Regions from separate parts of the Brevibacillus sp. YAE8 genome, predicted to be linked through region 2. Evidence: predicted binding sites of a transcription regulator. Region 2 holds the regulator's gene; the other holds the start of a gene.

Region 1 (8,586 bases), on a different contig from region 2:
GATCTGCAATTGCAGAAGGCGCTGGATGTCGTTACCGGCAAATAGGAAAAATAATCAAGAACAGGGAAGCAGGGAAATTCCGCTTTTCCGTAGAAATGATAACCACGGCAAATCACATGTCGTGGTTTTCTTCTTTTCCATTTGAGGTGAGGCAATTGGCGATTCAGGCAGATATGCTTTCCATTGCATATGGCTTTGCCGCATTTTTTCTCAATCCCGTTTTTTACCTCTTTCTCGGCTTCATTTACTTGCACTATCGCAGACAGATGAAGCTGGAAAGGCAGCTCTTTGCCGCACGCATGCAGTCTCCGCTCCTTTCGACAATCCGCGCAGTAGGGATGGGCGTGGCAGGGGGATTGTGCATCTCTCTTCTCGCCGCAGGACTGGGAGTCGTCGTGCAGGCGCAGGATTTGTGGATTTTATGGGCATTGGCCCTTCTTTTGGCGCTGGTTCGCTTGCGTTTTCTCTGCTTTGCTTATGCGGCGGGTCTGCTGACGGTTTTCCATGTAATTGCCCAACTGTTTCCGGGTTTGCAGGACGTTCCTGGTCTGGGCAGTGTGTGGACAATGCTGCTGCAGGCGAAGCCGATTCCGCTCCTTGCCCTGGTAGCCATCATGCACTTGATCGAAGCGATGCTCGTCCGCTGGAACGGAGGCAGGGACGCTTCTCCGCTGTTTGTCGAAGGACAGCGCGGACGAATCGTCGGGGCTTACTTGTTGCATTCTTTTTGGCTGACTCCGCTTGCCCTGTTCGTCCAGGTGGAGCCGAGGACGATCAGTGGCGCGCTTTATCCGGGTTGGCCGTTTTTTTCAGGCGAGCTTGCTTCCTTCGGACTGATGCTGCTGCCGACGGTTACGGGTTTTTCGGATATGACCCAAACGATGACACCATTGGAAAAGGTCAAGCAAATTTCCAAAAACCTTACCTGGTACGCAGTCGGGCTTTTGGCGCTTTGCGCCCTGTCCGTCTTGTTTGCCCCGCTCGTTTTGCTCGCTGCCCTGTTTGCGTTGTTCGGGCATGAAGCGTTGTTTTTCTGGAGCCAGTGGAAAGAAAGGAAGCGTTCTCCTTACTACATCCAGTCTTCACGCGGCATCAAGGTCATGGGAGTCATCCCGGGCACGCGGGCAGAGGAGATCGGGATTGCGACAGGAGAAATCATCGTGAAGGTCAACGGCATTCCGGTGCGAGACAAGGAAGACTTGTACCCGGCGTTGCAGGCCAATCCGGCTTTTTGCAAAATGGAAGTGCTCACGCGCGAAGGCGAGATGAAGTTTGTGCAGTGCGCTGTCTACGCGGGCAATCACCATCAATTGGGAATCATCGTGGTGCCGGACGCAACGACTCGCGTATTTGTCGATTTGAAACGATCCAGCGTCGTCGAGCTTATCAAGCAGAAGCTGGAAAAACTGAATGTCGGAGCTTGATGTATCGAACGAGAGAAGGAGAGAAGGTATGCGCCAACGGTTGCGTGCCTTCTTTTTTTTGGATAGACAGGTTCGATAAAAACATTTTTCTGAAAAGCTCGTCTGTTCGTAAAACTTACGCCTGGCTGGCGCGTCTACCTTTACGAGGAAATGAAGGGAGTGAGTCATTTGTCCGATCTGAAAAAAACGGTCTTGTGCGTTTTGACTGGGGCGTTAACGGCGACAAGCATAATGGTTGCGCCATTTGCCGGAGCAAGCGCAGAAAAATCGGCCAGTTCTGTACTCGCAGCGAATGCCGAGAGCGCAGTCCCTGCACCTGTTGCCAAAGGGGTGCAAAAATTGGTTCGGCTGTTGCCGGAACTGTCTTCGCGCAAGGTCGTTTACGGTGGCGATGTGGATGGACCAGGTGTCAGCGGCGTAAAAGTGTCTTTTGTGCGGGCGGCCACCGGAACAGCTCAGGGGGAGGACAGCGCGATTTTTGACCGAGCCACAGGGAATTTGCTCCAGTTGGACCTCGTTCCCGCCAAAATGGCAAAGCCAGCATTTCCGACTGACCAGCAAGCGAAAACGCGAGCGCAGACTTTCCTGACAGGCTTGCTTGCTGGAAATACGTATCAGGCGAGAGAAGTGAAGAAGGAAGAAGGCAAGCTGACGGTCAGAATGGTTCGCAAAGTGAACAATGTGGTGTTCGACGATGCGTATGACAGCTTTGTCAGCTTCGACGCCGCGGGGCGGCTTGTCGGGTTGCGGATGTTTGACGGGCGATTGTATGAAACCGTGAATCTGGCGGTACTCCCTTCGCCGCAGCGCGTCATTTCCGCAGCGCAAGCAGTGGGCAAGTGGAAGGGACAACGCCCGCTGGAGCTGGTGTACTTGCTGCCGGAGCAGGAGCAAAACAATCAGACGGCAGCGCGTCTCGCCTATATTGTCAAGGATGGAGTCATTTCGCAGGAGCATACCGGCAGTGCCTTGGACGCGTTCAGCGGAAAAAGGCTGGCAGCACCAGTCCAGCAGGCACAAATTTTGAACGTGACCGGGACAGGGGAAAAGTGGAGCGCGCAGACCGAGAACGAGGCCCGCAATTTGCTGCGCATCCTGTTCAAACTCGAATCAGCCAATTTGCCGCTTGCCGTATTGGACGAGAAGTACGATGACGGCCAGGAGCGCCGTTTCTTTATTTGGGGCTACTTCCCGGAGGGTGTCGCAGATGCGGACAAGAAATACCACATCGGAAGTTTTCCGGTAGGGATCAGCCAGGCCCAAAAGCACCATATTATGCTCGAAACCGATGCCAAGACAGGGCGGCTGATTCGTTTTGTCTACAAGCAGGCAGATGAGCAGTGGTCCACCGCCAAAACAGACAAGAGCCGGGATCGCAAAGGGGCGGAAGCGCTGTTGCGAAGACTTGTGCCTTCCGGAAGCAACCAGTTGAGGCTTGCCGATGTCGGCACCGACAAATATACGACGCTGGTGGCCGACCCGCTTATCGGCGGCGTTCCCGTCTACCGGATCGGGCAGATGAAAGAAGAAGGGATGTACACGATTACCGCAAATGCGTGGACGGGCAAGGTCGAGGAAGTGATCGTACAGCGCCCGGACAACATGGTCTTCCCCGCTCGCGCCAAGGCGATCAATGAACAGGGAGCGATGGAGCGATTGCTGCAAGCCATGCCGCTTGAACTGACCTACATTCACCAAAAGGATCGGCAAACAGGCGCGATGAGCTGGAAGCTTGGCTATGACCTGTCCTTCCGCCAGACCCGCTCGCACTGTTTTTGCGGGGGCGATGTGAAGATAGATACGACGTTGTATGTCGATGCGCTTACGGGACAGACGGTCGTAAAAGAATAGGGACAAGTAAAAAGAAAAAGCCGCACGCTCCAGAGAGAGCAAGTGCGGCTTTTTCGCATAGAAAGGACTAGGCGCTCGCTTCAAACCCGGTGATTTGATTCAGCGCAATTTTTTTGTCATCGGTCAAGACGAACTCCACGACGCCGTTTTTCATGCTGACGGCTTTAATGACACCGTTCAGGCTGTTGTCCGTGGTCGAGCCGTCTGTATTGGTTTGCTTTTCCGTATAGGTGATGTTGAAGCCGATCATTTGGGCGTACTGCAGCGAATTGCTCATGACGCTGCTGTCCGGCCTGACGCTCATGCCCACGACCTGATCGAGCTTGACCGTCATGCCGTTATCGAGCGTAAACTGCGTGGCGCCGTCTTTCATGGAGAAGCCGGTGACGACCGCGTTGGCGATTTCATCTACTTTGGTGATGTCGTCTGTGGTCGCCGGATTGCCGTCTTTGTCTACTTCCTTGGTCGTCTTGTACGAGATTTCCTTGCCGATCATGTTCATGAACTTCACGCTGCTATCCAGCGCATTTCCGGTCATGCCCTGCGATTCCAGACCTTTGATGTCCGCGAGCGGAATCGGGGTAGACTCTCCGGCGATGCGGAAGTAGATTTTGCCGCTGTCCATGTAAACGGCGTCGAGCACGCCTTCCTTCGTCTCCGTCGAGGTTTCACCCGTCACCTCGTCTTTGGTCGTGAGGGAGTAGGTGGCGGTGCGGCCGATCAGCGACTCGTACTTTTCCAGTGTCAGCATGCTGTTGTTCGATTGCTCCATCAGCGTCGCCATTTTGGTGATTTTTTCCACCATGGTCATCATGCTCGTCTGCTGGATGAACTGGGAGTTGTCCATCGGGGACATCGGGTCCTGATGCTTCAACTGTTCCAGCAGCAGCTTCATGAAGGCGTTGTTGTCAAGCTCTGTGGTGAACTCCTTTTTGCCTTGATAGCTCATATGTGGTTGAATATAAGGATTATTTTTAACGGTGGTTCCGATATCTGACATGTCGATCCTCCCTGAAGGTGGCGAGTCTAACCGTACGTGCTTGTACACTACTACTTATTATCGGTATAATGTGTCGAAGGATGAAGACAAACATTTGTTCGAATTTCGGCTTATCATAGCCGGAATTGTGTTATAATGGAAATAGAAACAGTTATGCAACGAGGAGATGAACGAGGGAATGGACCGTTTTGAATTGGTATCGGAGTATCAACCGTCCGGTGACCAGCCGACCGCGATCGCCGAACTGGTAGCGGGGCTCCAGGCAGGCAAGCGGCACCAGACGTTGCTCGGGGCCACTGGTACGGGAAAAACCTATACGGCCGCCCAGGTGATTGCCCAGGTGAACAAGCCGACACTGGTGATGGCGCACAACAAGACATTGGCTGCCCAGCTATGCGCAGAGTTCAAGGAGTTTTTCCCGAATAACGCGGTGGAATACTTCGTCAGCTACTATGACTACTACCAGCCGGAAGCGTACATTCCCCAATCGGATACGTTTATTGAAAAAGACTCCAGCATCAACGACGAGATTGACAAGCTGCGTCACTCGGCGACCAGTGCCCTGTTTGAGCGGCGCGACGTCATTATTGTGGCGTCGGTATCGTGCATCTACGGCTTGGGTTCGCCGGAAGAATACAAGGAGCTGCTGCTGTCGCTGCGCGTCGGCATGGAAAAAGGACGAGACGAGATTTTGCATCGGCTGGTCGACATCCAGTACACGCGCAACGACATCAACTTTACGCGGGGGACCTTCCGGGTGCGCGGAGACGTCGTGGAGATTTTTCCGGCGTCACAGAGCGAGCAGGCGATTCGCGTGGAGTTTTTCGGAGACGAAATTGAGCGGATCACCTCCATTGACGTGCTGACCGGAGAGATTTTAGGGCAGCGCGACCACGTAGCGATTTTCCCTGCGTCCCACTATGTCACCCGCGAAGAAAAAATGAAGCTGGCCGTCCAAAGCATCGAGGCGGAGCTGGAAGAGCGGCTGGCAGAGCTGCGCGCAGCCGGGAAGCTGCTGGAAGCGCAGCGGCTGGAGCAGCGGACGCGCTACGATATTGAGATGATGCTGGAGATGGGCTTTTGCTCCGGGATCGAAAACTACTCGCGCCATCTGACGGGGCTTCCGGCAGGGCACGCTCCGTACACGCTGATGGATTACTTTCCAGAGGACTACCTGCTGTTGATTGACGAGTCGCACATGACCTTGCCGCAGGTGCGGGGGATGTACAACGGCGACCAGGCGCGCAAGAACGTACTGGTCGAGCATGGATTCCGCCTGCCGTCTGCGAAGGATAACCGCCCGCTGCGATTCGAGGAGTTTGAGCAAAAAATCAACCAGGCGATATACATCTCGGCAACGCCCGGCCCGTATGAGCTGGAGCACTGCCCGGAACTGGTGCAGCAGGTCATTCGCCCGACAGGACTGGTCGATCCGACGATCTCGGTGCGCCCGATCAAAGGGCAAATTGACGATCTCATCGGGGAAATCCAGGCTACGATTGCCAAAAACGAACGCGTCCTCGTCACGACATTGACGAAAAAAATGTCGGAGGACCTGACCGATTACTTGAAAGAGATCGGGATCAAGGTCCGCTACTTGCACTCCGACATCAAGACGATCGAGCGGATGCAGATTTTGCGTTCCTTGCGATTGGGCGAATTTGACGTGCTGATCGGGATCAACCTGTTGCGGGAAGGTCTGGACTTGCCCGAGGTTTCGCTTGTCGCTATTTTGGACGCCGACAAGGAAGGCTTCCTGCGCAATGAGCGCTCCCTGATCCAGACGATCGGGCGGGCAGCCCGGAACGCCGAAGGGCGCGTGATTATGTACGCGGACAAGATGACGGACTCGATGAACTCGGCGATTCGCGAGACGGAGCGCCGCCGCGCCATCCAGCTCGCCTACAACGAGAAGCACGGCATCACCCCGCAGACGGTGAAAAAAGCTGTGCGCGAAGTGATTGAGGCGACAAAGGTGGCCGAGGAAAAAGCGGACTATTTGCCACACGCCGATTTCAAGAAGATGCCGAAGAAAGATCGACTGGCTGTCATCGAACGCATGGAAGAAGAAATGAAGGAAGCGGCGCGCAACCTCATGTTCGAGCGTGCGGCCGAACTGCGTGATTTGATTCTGGAGCTGAAGGCGGAACTCTAAGGAGAGGTTTTTTCATGCCATTGGAACATATTGTCGTCAAGGGCGCGCGTGCCCACAATCTGAAAAACATTGATGTAGTGATTCCGAGGGACAAATTCGTCGTATTGACGGGTTTGTCCGGCTCGGGAAAGTCTTCCCTTGCTTTTGACACGATTTACGCAGAGGGACAGCGGCGCTACGTGGAGTCTCTCTCTGCCTATGCCCGCCAGTTCCTCGGGCAGATGGACAAGCCGGATGTGGATTCGATTGAAGGGCTGTCGCCCGCTATTTCCATCGACCAGAAGACGACGAGCCGCAACCCGCGCTCCACAGTCGGCACGGTGACGGAAATCTACGACTATTTGCGTCTTTTGTATGCGCGTGTGGGCAGAGCGATCTGTCCAGAGCACGGCATCGAAATTCAGTCCCAGACGATCGAGCAGATGGTAGATCGCCTGATGGAGTACCCGGAGCGCACGAGAATGCAAATCCTCGCGCCCATGGTACAGGGACGCAAGGGAGAGCACGTCAAGCTGCTGGAGGACATTCGCAAGCAGGGCTTCGTGCGCGTGCGTGTGAACGGCGAAATTACCGATTTGTCCGAGGACATCAAGCTGGAAAAAAACAAAAAGCACAACATCGAAGTCGTGGTGGACCGCGTCGTCGTGAAGCCGGATGTGCAGTCGCGCCTCGCGGACTCTTTGGAGACGGCTTTGCGCCTCGCGGACGGCAAGGTGATCGTCGACGTGATGGAGCAGGAGGAGCTGTTGTTCAGCGAGAAGCACGCCTGCCCGATTTGCGGATTTTCCATCGGCGAGCTGGAGCCGCGAATTTTCTCTTTCAACAGTCCGTTTGGCGCGTGCCCGGAGTGCGACGGTTTGGGCGTAAAGCTGGAGGTAGACCCGGACATGGTCGTTCCGGATGCGACCAAGACGTTGCATGACGGCGCGATTGGCGCCTGGGAGCCGAAGTCGTCGACTTACTATCAGCAGTTGCTGGAATCGGCTTGCCGCCACTTTAACATTCGCATGGACATTCCATACGAGGAGCTGCCCTCGGAGCAAGTGCAGATTTTGATGTACGGCAGCGAAGGGGAGAAAATCCAGTTCCGCTATGAAAATGAGTTCGGGCAAGTCAGGGAAGCGGTTGTGCCGTTTGAAGGCGTCATTCCGAATCTGCAACGCCGTCATCTGGAAACCAGCTCGGACTACATTCGCGAGCAAATCGAAGGCTTCATGAGCCAAAAACCTTGCCCTGTCTGCAAAGGGCACCGTTTGCGTCAGGAGAGCCTCGCTGTGAAGGTTGGAGAGCGCAGCATTTCCGAGCTGACGACGCTGTCGATTCTCGATGCACACCAGTTCATTAATGAACTGGAGTTGACCGAGCGGGAAGCGAAGATTGCCAACCTGATCGTGAAGGAAATCAAGGCACGGCTCAACTTTTTGATCGACGTCGGGCTGGATTACTTGACTCTGAGCCGGGCGGCCGGGACATTGTCCGGGGGCGAGGCGCAGCGGATCAGGCTGGCTACCCAGATCGGCTCCAGCCTGATGGGCGTCCTCTACATCCTCGACGAGCCGAGCATCGGTCTGCACCAGCGGGATAACGCCCGCCTGATTAAGACCCTGGAGCATATGACCAAGCTGGGGAACACGCTGATCGTCGTCGAGCATGACGAAGATACGATGATGGCTTGCGACTACATTATCGACATCGGGCCTGGTGCGGGTATTCACGGTGGCCAGGTAGTGTCTGCGGGCACGCCGGAAGAAGTGATGAAGGATGAAAACTCGCTCACAGGCGCCTATTTGAGCGGTCGCAAGTTCATTCCGGTCCCGCTGGAGCGCAGAAAGCCTACAGACAAATGGATCAAAATCGAGGGCGCGAAGGAAAACAACCTGAAAAACGTCACAGCGAAAATTCCGCTGGGATTGTTCGTCGCTGTGACAGGTGTATCAGGCTCCGGGAAAAGTACGCTCATCAACGAGATTTTGCAAAAGGCGCTGTCGCGCGATCTGAACGGCGCCAAAGTAAAGCCGGGCGAACACCGCCGCATCGTGGGACTGGAGCATCTGGACAAAGTCATTGATATCGACCAATCCCCAATTGGCCGGACGCCGCGCTCCAATCCGGCGACGTACACAGGCGTCTTTGACGACATTCGCGATCTGTTTGCC
Region 2 (8,586 bases):
AATAGCCCGCTTGGCGCAAGCCTCCGCCGAGCTTTTTTCGCCACCATCTCGCTTCTTCGATAAAAGCGCGGTCCCCAGCCAAAATGGAGCCTACGGGCGCACTCAGCCCTTTGGACAGGCAAACTTGAACGGTATCCGTGTATTGGCTCAGTTCGCAAACGTCGACTCCTTGGGCGACCGCCGCATTGAACAGCCTCGCCCCGTCTAGATGAACCGGAATCCCGTGCTTTTGCGCCACGTCATAGACGCCCTTCATCTGCTCGACCGTGACCACCGCGCCTCCAGCCCGATTATGCGTATTTTCCAGGCAAATCAATTTCGTTCGCGGAAAATGAATGTTGTTGCCGCGGATCGCTTTTTCCACGTCTTCCGGGCGCAAGGCACCGCGCTCTCCCGCGAGTGTCCGGGTTTGCACGCCAGCCAGAGCCGACATCGCTCCCCCTTCGTAATAAAAAATATGCGATTCCGCTTCCGCGATCACCTCGTCACCATTGACACAGTGGGTCAGCACAGCGACCTGGTTGCCTTGCGTGCCGCTGGTGACAAACAAGGCCGCCTCCTTCCCGAGCCGTTCCGCTGCAAGCTGCTCCAGTCGGTTTACCGTCGGGTCTTCGCGATAAACGTCATCGCCCACTTCGGCTTCCGCCATCGCGCGAAGCATCGTTTCAGTCGGTTTCGTGACGGTATCGCTGCGCAAATCCATTTTCATAAAAGCGTCCCCTTCCGCATGTTCGTCTAGCAACTCTATGTTCCAGAACACTTTCCACATTGCATCTGCAATTCCCTCTTTGCTAAGATGGAGAAGAAACTTACATACATACAGTTAGGAGACTTGACCGATGAAGGTAAAGATCACTCGCAATGCAGCGAAGCAACTGACCACGATCATGGAGCAGGAAGAAGACAAAGACCTGAAGCTGCGTGTCTATATCACTCACGCGCACGGCGATCATGCACACTACGGCCTGGCGCTGGACAAACCGACCGAAGAGGATGAAGTAGTCTCCACTGACAAGGAAATCGACGTTGTCGTGAAAAAAGACGAGCCGCTTCTGGACGGCATCATCGTCGACTACCTGTATCTGCCGCAAGAAGGCTTCGTCATCACCAACCCGTCCAAAGGAAACACAGGCGACCATTAATCGCTTTGAGCCACACACGCAAAAACCCCTCTGCTGCTTATTCAGCCAGAGGGGTTTTTACTATTTGCCACGTTCAAGCCTGCGTGTACAGCTCGGGCGAAAGCTCAGCCAGCAGTGGCGCCTGCTCCCCTGCCATCTTCGTCAGCACGAGGCGATGCACCGGCCTGGTCATCGCCACGTAGAGCAGCTTCGCGTCCCATTCGTTGCTTTGATACGCATCCACATCGACCACGATGACCGCGTCAAACTGCAAGCCTTTTGTCAAATAGGCAGGCATCACGGTTACGCCGCCCGGAAACTGGTTGTCTTTGCTGCCGAGCAGCGTCAAATCGGCAATGCTCTTTGCAAGCGCCTTGTGCGCCTTTTTGCTCGCCTGAATCGTCTTGGTGACGATCGCGATCGTTTGCAACCCTTCCTTTTGCAGAGCGGCCACCCGGGAGCTGACTTCCGTCCACAGCTTGGCGCGCGAATCGGCCTCGACCATGACCGGCTTTTCGCCATGGCGCAAGACGGGCTTCGCCAAGACGGCTTCCGGCAGCTCAATCTGCCGCAGCACTTCGTTGGCGCACAGCATGATCTCAACTGTCGAGCGATAGCTTTGCGCCAGCGTGTAGTAGGCGGGACGAAGCTGTTCGAAAATACCCTGGGTCAGCTCCTCCCACGCGTGAATGCCGCGGTAGCTGTGAATGCCTTGGGCGATGTCGCCGACAATCGTCAGCGAGTGGCGCTTCGTCGCGAGCGCAATCACGGCAATCTCCAACGCGCTCAAGTCTTGCGCTTCATCCACGACGGTATGGTCGAAATGCCCGGCCTTGTTCATCCCTTCGATGATATGCTGCAAATACAACAGCGGCGCGATATCCTCCGCTTCCAGCCGCTCCTGGGCAAACAGCGCCGCAGAAGACCGGCTCACATCGCGGACCACTTCGTCGGAAATGTCCGCAGGGACAAGCTTGCGCAACAGCTCCTCCTCTGCGATCAGCTCGCGGTACGACTCGAAAATGTCCAGCCGCGGGAAGGAGACGAGGTACGTATCCAAAATTTGCTCCAGCATTTTTTCAAACTTGGCCAGCCCTTGCTTGTCGAGGTCGACTTTTCGCTCGCGCAAATGCGAAAATAGTTGCTTGTTCATCTCCTGCTTCAAATGCTTGCGCAGCGCATCGACGCGCCGATGGTACGGCAAGGACCCGAACTGCTCCAGAAAAAACTGCCGGATCGTCTCGCCCGGGATGGAGAACACTTGCTTCGTCTTGTTGTAAAGAAAACTCAGTTTTTTGAACGGGATTCTCGTCTCGATCACGTAGCGTATGTACTCTTCCATGGCTTCCCGGCACGCCAGCGAGCCTTTGAAACGCAGCCGATGGCGGGTGATTTCCTGCTCCCGCTCGTCCTGCCCTTCTTCAAAAAACAACTGCAGCGGTTTGTCCGGGCTCACGATCCGCCAGCCTTTGGGCATGAGCGGCTTCACGAGCCGCGCCGCCCAGTCTACAAACGTCGATTGCTGAACATCGTCGACGCCAAGCTCGGGTAGCACCTCTGATATGTACGTCAGAAACATCCGGTTCGGGGCGAACACCATAAATTTTTTCGACATCATCGTATCCTGGTAGTTGTAAATCAGGTACGACAGCCGATGCAGCGCAATCGTCGTCTTTCCGCTGCCCGCAACCCCTTGCACGACGATCGGCCGATCTTTTTCCGCGCGAATGATGTCATTTTGCTCCGACTGGATCGTCGCGACGATATCTTTTAAGCGGCTGTCATTCGTCAAGTTCAGATTGGCGTTCAAAAATTCGTCGATGAAGCCTTCCTGCAAAAACTCGTCCGGGTGCCCCATCTCGCGGTTGATCGTCTCTTTTACAGCGCCATCGTAAATCCCGACGATTTTTCCGTCCTCAATCGCGAAGTTGCGCTTCAATCTCACCTCGCCGCGCACGATCTCGCGCCCCATCCGGTAAAACGCATCCTTGCTCTCTCCGGAATAATAGAGACTGGCAATGGGCGCTCGCCAATCCACGACGATCGAATCAAACGTATCGCTGCGGACGATCCCTCTTTTTCCGATGTACACCTGGTCAAGCTCGTAAACCTCGTCCTTGAGAAAATCGACTCGGCCAAAGTACGGCTTGTCGCGTCCGTGATCCTCCAAATAACGCAGGTCTTTTGCCTTGCTTGCGTTCACGACCTGCTTGACGTAATCGTCGGTCGCTTCCCGAATCTCTTCGCGCAGCCGAGCGATCTCCCCATCGATCAATGCAATCGTCTCATCCAGCTTGTTTTGTTCTGCCTCGTAATCGCGGTGTTGGGTACTCACACCCATCCCCCCTCTCGTCTTTTATCAATGTGATGGTCGTTATTGCATTTGTCTGGCAAGCCAGATTCCCGCGGCACAAGAGAGCAGGCCGACCACGATACTGAGCAGGGCGTAAACGAGCCCGCGCAGCCATTGTCCCTCTCCCCAGAACGAAACCACTTCCAGCGAAAATGTGGAAAACGTCGTGAATCCGCCCATAATACCTGTCGTAAACAAAAGATACAGCTCAGGCGAGAAGCCTCCCCGCTCCTTGCCGATCACAAACAAAACGCCGATGGCAAACGAGCCAATGATGTTCGCCAGCCACGTGCCTACAGGCCAGCCCGGCTGATTGGCAACCAGCGCCAGCACATAACGAAGCAACGAGCCGACTGCTCCCCCAACCGCTACAGCCACCCATGCCATTGGTCCCCCTCCTCAATTGCAAAACTGGCAGAAGTCGTCAGGAACAAAAAGACACCCGAGCGTCAAGCAAGGATGTCTGCCGTATCAATACAAGTAAGTTTACTGTTTTGGACGATTTTCCTCAAGATCTTCCACATAGCGGATGGAATCCAGATTCGCTCGAAGCGACATCTTGACCGCATCGATGTACTTTTGGCGCAGAGCTTTTTGCTCCTGCTTTTCCTCGTCAGTCAAGCCAACCTCGCGAGATTTCTTGACCAGTTCGTTGATTCGTTTAATTTCCGCGTCAGATACCACGTTCCGGTTCCTCCCACTCTGTAGTAATGCCGCTTTATTATATCATATCAGTCGGAACTGGCAAGAGAGCGGATGGCGGGCAAGTGCTCGAATCAGTCCGTTTCCGGGATGAACAAGGTCTGCCCCGGATAAATGAGATTGCTGTCGAGGTTGTTCGCCATTTTGATATCGAAAATCAGATCGCGCACATCCACCTTTTCCGAATGATGATGGCGCACAGCAATCGTCCAAAGACTGTCGCCGGAGCGAACGGTCACTTCTTTTCCTTTTAGCGGCTCTTTATGCGCAGAAGAGGCAAACACCAGTTCGGTAAGCAAGTAAAAAAAGAGAGAGAACGTCAGCAAAAACAAAATAGCTTGTCCTCTCGTGATGCCCAAACGGACGCGGCGAGGCTGCTTTTTCTCGAAACGGTTATGGATAGACATGGCATTCATAATATGACCCCCTACAAACATACGTTCTATAAGTTCGTATCCCTATCATAAATGAGAACATATGTTCATGTCAATACAAAAACCGCCGTCTCGCAAATTCGCGCGGAGCTGCTGTGCGCAGCCGTTTTTGCTTCGGATGACGCTGCCGGGCGACTCTATTGGGGTGGATTTAGCTCGTTTCTAGCTGGTTGCTTGCTACCTGAACAGAAGTCCAAGTGTGCCGCGTTGGTGCGGTTTGTGGCTTGGCGTAAGCTCGGCTCTTCGGTACTGGAGCGGCTGGCGGTTTGACGTGAGCTCGACTCTGCGACAGTGGAGCGGCTTGTGGCTCGACGTAAGCCCGGCTCCGCGACGATGGAACTGTTTGCCGACTTGGAGTTAGCCCGGCTCTATTACAATGGAACTGCTGCAACTTACGGCTCCGGCCGCCCGCCCGCGCTTTTTTCGAGATTTGGCCGCTGCTGTCGAATCAAATGCATTTACCCTGTCAAAAATTCCTGTTCGCATCAAAATCGAACTTATGTTTGTCGAACGCAAGCTCCCATGGTATAATATAGGAAAACATGTTCGAGAAATCAGGGGTGTCTCTCTATGTCAAAATTATCCAGCAGACAACAAGCCATAATCGAATTTATTCGCAAGGAAGTCCGGGACAAAGGCTATCCTCCATCCGTCCGCGAAATCGGCGAAGCTGTCGGACTTGCCTCCAGCTCTACTGTGCACGGTCATCTGGCGCGCTTGGAAAAGAAAGGGCTGATCCGCCGCGACCCTACCAAGCCTCGCGCCATCGAACTGCTGTCTGAGGAAGACCGCTTCCAGGACAACTTCGAGGACTCTGTCGTTCGCGTTCCCGTCATCGGGAAAGTAACCGCCGGGCAGCCGATTACCGCGATTGAGGACGTCGAAGAGTACTTCCCGCTTCCAGAAAATATCGTGACTTCAGACAAGGTGTACATGCTGCGGATTTCCGGGAACAGCATGATCGACGCCGGTATCCTGGACGGCGACTACGTAATCGTGCGTCAGCAGCACGTCGCCAACAACGGCGATATCGTCGTCGCCATGACAGAAGAAGACGAAGCGACCGTCAAGCGCTTTTTCAAAGAGAAGAACCACTTCCGCCTCCAGCCGGAAAACGCGACGATGGAACCGATCATTTTGGACAACGTCACCATTCTCGGAAAAGTCATTGGCGTCTATCGCCTCATCCACTAATCGTTCCAGCGCATGAAAAAAGGACAGCCTCCGCTGTCCTTTTTCGTCTCTATCATTATATTTATCTGGCAAGGAAAAACCAGACGATCATGCTCACCTGCAACACGACTTTGACAACTGCGCTTCCCAAAAAGCCGATCAGCGAGCCAAAGCCTGCCTTTACCGCTTTCTCTATCGGCTGCTTTTGCACGAGCAACTCCACCAGCACCACGAGCACGAACGGCATAATCAGCATCCCGAACGGCGGGAACACGAAGATTCCGAGAACAATCCCTACGGCCGCAGCCACCGAAGACCATTTGGAGCCGCCGTACTTTTTCACGAAAAACATGTTGGTCAACAAATCCGCACCGTACAGCAAGATACTGAGCACCACCATCCCCCACCAGAAAGACGCTGGCAACCCCGCTCCCGGATCGGCTATGAAAAAGTGGTAGAGCAAAAAGCCTGCCCACAGTAAAATCGTATCGGGTAGTACTGGCAAAAATATACCGGCGATACTTAGCGCGAAAAGCACCAACACGATAATCCAAAGAACAATATCCATTCTCTATGCACTCCTCTCACATAGGTAATACGAGAAAAAGCGGATTGAAGTTGCACTCTTCTTTTGCGAATCCGTGAGGCCGTCTGCGAGGAGTACCTGCCTATTTTAACGAAAGCGGAGGGTTACTATGACGCGAAACTGGCGCGACCTATCTTATTTGCACAACGGGACACCGAAACAAAAAGCTGCGGGCCAGGCCATCGCCCAATCCGCGGTCATGCAGCGGCTGCAAGCGTTCGATCCCGTGCTCGCAGGTACGATCCCTCTGGACATCGACATTGCGGACAGCGATCTGGACATTATTTGCGAGTGCCACGACCTCGAGCAGTTTGCCGACGTCGTCCGCGCTTCGTATGCGGCGTATGAAGGCTACAAGGAAGCTCGTCTGCTCGTGCAAGGCGTGCCCACCTGCCTGATTACGTTTTTTGCCTGCGGCTTCTGGTTTGAGCTGTTTGCCCAACCGCGCCCGGTCGAACAGCAAAATGCGTATCGGCACATGGTCGTCGAGCACCGTTTGCTGCTGCTCGGTGGCGCTGACGCCCTCCGCGCCATCCGCCAGCTCAAGCAAGACGGCCTGAAAACCGAACCTGCTTTTGCCTCCTATTTTAACATTCCGGGAGACGATCCATACCAGGCGCTGCTGGATGTGGAAAAGTGGACGGAAGAACAGCTCCGCACTCTTGTGACCAGGTAAAGAGTCCCCCGCTCCTTTGTCGCATAGGCGGACGGCGCGCGCGTGGTGAAAAAATCGCCAGAGCCGCGGTGCAAATGGCGGACAGATGATTTATAATGGGAACTACTGCGCGGGCACTTGGCGGCGCGCAGGGAGTAAACGAGAACGAGGGGGTGTGTGGTTGGTGAATGGAATTGGTTTGCCAGATACTGCAGCGTCTCATGCAAAGCCTGGGAATAAGGCGATACTTTGCATGAGGTGGACAGTCGTTTAGACAATTCATCGCCTTCTCTAACGTATCTCATTTCTTATTTCCTGGCTTTGCCCCTTATTTTTCACTTCAAAAATAAGGAGCGAGCGGAAATGAAATATGTGAATGCAGCCAGCATGCTGCCAGAAACCTTGATCGCAGAAATCCAAAAGTACGTGCAGGGAGAAATCATCTACATTCCGAAACCGAAGACGGCCCATCACAAATGGGGGACCCGGACCGGCGGCAGAAAACAGTTGGATGAACGCAACAGCGCGATCCGCAACGCTTTTCGCGAAGGCGCCTCCATCCAGGAGCTGGCCGAGCAGTACTTTCTCTCGACGGAAACGATCAAAAAGATTGTGTATGCCAAATAGACAAAAGCACTGGCGCGTCCACGAGACGGTCAGTGCTTTTCCTATGCCGAGTTCTTTTTACAATCGTTTTTTCCCTTTGCAGCGCACTCCGCTCCTTTTACAGTAGAAGGTACAAACACCATCACGACTCCTCACGCCCGACGGAGTACGCTGCAAGGAGGAACCAGAAAGATGCAACCATTTATTTCACCCCACCACTATCACTTCATCAAAGCACAGGTGCAAACCTTGTTGAACGCATACACAAGCAGCACAGACCCTAATGTCATCCGGGCCCGCAAAGAAATCGCCCAGGAATCCGTGTTCCAGCTCTTCCCCGGCATGACAGAGGAACAAAAGCAACTGCTTGCGCCACTCGCAGCCATCAAGGAAAAGAACGAAGCCAAACAGTTTTTGCTGCGGCTCTCGCCGTATATCATCCCGTTTCCCGCTTTGACCGAGCAAGCGATCAAAAAAATGTTCCCGAAGGTCAAGAAGCTCAAGCCGCCTGCGACAGCGGAAATCCCGTATGCCGAAACGTCGTATGTAAGCTGGTTCGACAGCGGGGCAGACAAAAAGTACATGATCGCCTACTACCCTGACAAGCTGATCGGCATTCACGGCGTTTTTACTCCCCTGCCCAAAAAAGGGATTTGTGCGATCTGCAACAAAATTACCGACATCGGCATGTTCGTCCTGGAAGCGCGGGGCGCTGGCGACGGCACGTATTTGAAAAAAGGAAACTATTTGTGTCAGGACAGCGTCACTTGCAATCAAAATATTCGTTCGCTGGAAAAACTGCATGATTTTCTGGCTACGATGGTCAAATGAGCAGAAACACGATCATGCGCGAAAAACAGTGGCGGCTCCTTGTTCAAGCTTAGCGAACAAGGAGCCGTTTTCATAAAAAATACCCCTCAAGCAACTCAAGGGGCAGTTGACGGCAAACGGGCGAG

What was found. Region 2 encodes LexA, which represses DNA repair genes until DNA is damaged. Its sites were predicted from a motif close to CGAACATATGTTCG; they were not measured.
Region 1: a site for LexA is predicted at 4,363-4,376, ahead of uvrB (excinuclease ABC subunit UvrB). Genes of this name have one in related genera too.

Annotation. Positions count from the first base shown of each region.
Region 1 is NZ_BAAIYG010000018.1:69,769-78,354, forward strand. Features, by position in the region: gene AC27IT_RS19020 (S41 family peptidase) at 1-45, shown strand, start outside; gene AC27IT_RS19025 (PDZ domain-containing protein) at 156-1,424, shown strand; gene AC27IT_RS19030 (hypothetical protein) at 1,575-3,275, shown strand; gene AC27IT_RS19035 (flagellar hook assembly protein FlgD) at 3,343-4,275, opposite strand; gene uvrB (excinuclease ABC subunit UvrB) at 4,454-6,430, shown strand; gene uvrA (excinuclease ABC subunit UvrA) at 6,445-8,586, shown strand, end outside.
Region 2 is NZ_BAAIYG010000001.1:506,309-514,894, forward strand. Features, by position in the region: gene ltaE (low-specificity L-threonine aldolase) at 1-709, opposite strand, end outside; gene AC27IT_RS01875 (HesB/IscA family protein) at 840-1,142, shown strand; gene AC27IT_RS01880 (HelD family protein) at 1,216-3,456, opposite strand; gene crcB (fluoride efflux transporter CrcB) at 3,496-3,861, opposite strand; gene AC27IT_RS01890 (DUF896 domain-containing protein) at 3,961-4,158, opposite strand; gene yneA (cell division suppressor protein YneA) at 4,251-4,592, opposite strand; gene lexA (transcriptional repressor LexA) at 5,181-5,804, shown strand; gene AC27IT_RS01905 (DUF456 domain-containing protein) at 5,866-6,351, opposite strand; gene AC27IT_RS01910 (DUF4269 domain-containing protein) at 6,479-7,045, shown strand; gene AC27IT_RS01915 (CD3324 family protein) at 7,388-7,651, shown strand; gene AC27IT_RS01920 (FusB/FusC family EF-G-binding protein) at 7,823-8,461, shown strand; gene AC27IT_RS01925 (hypothetical protein) at 8,474-8,586, opposite strand, start outside.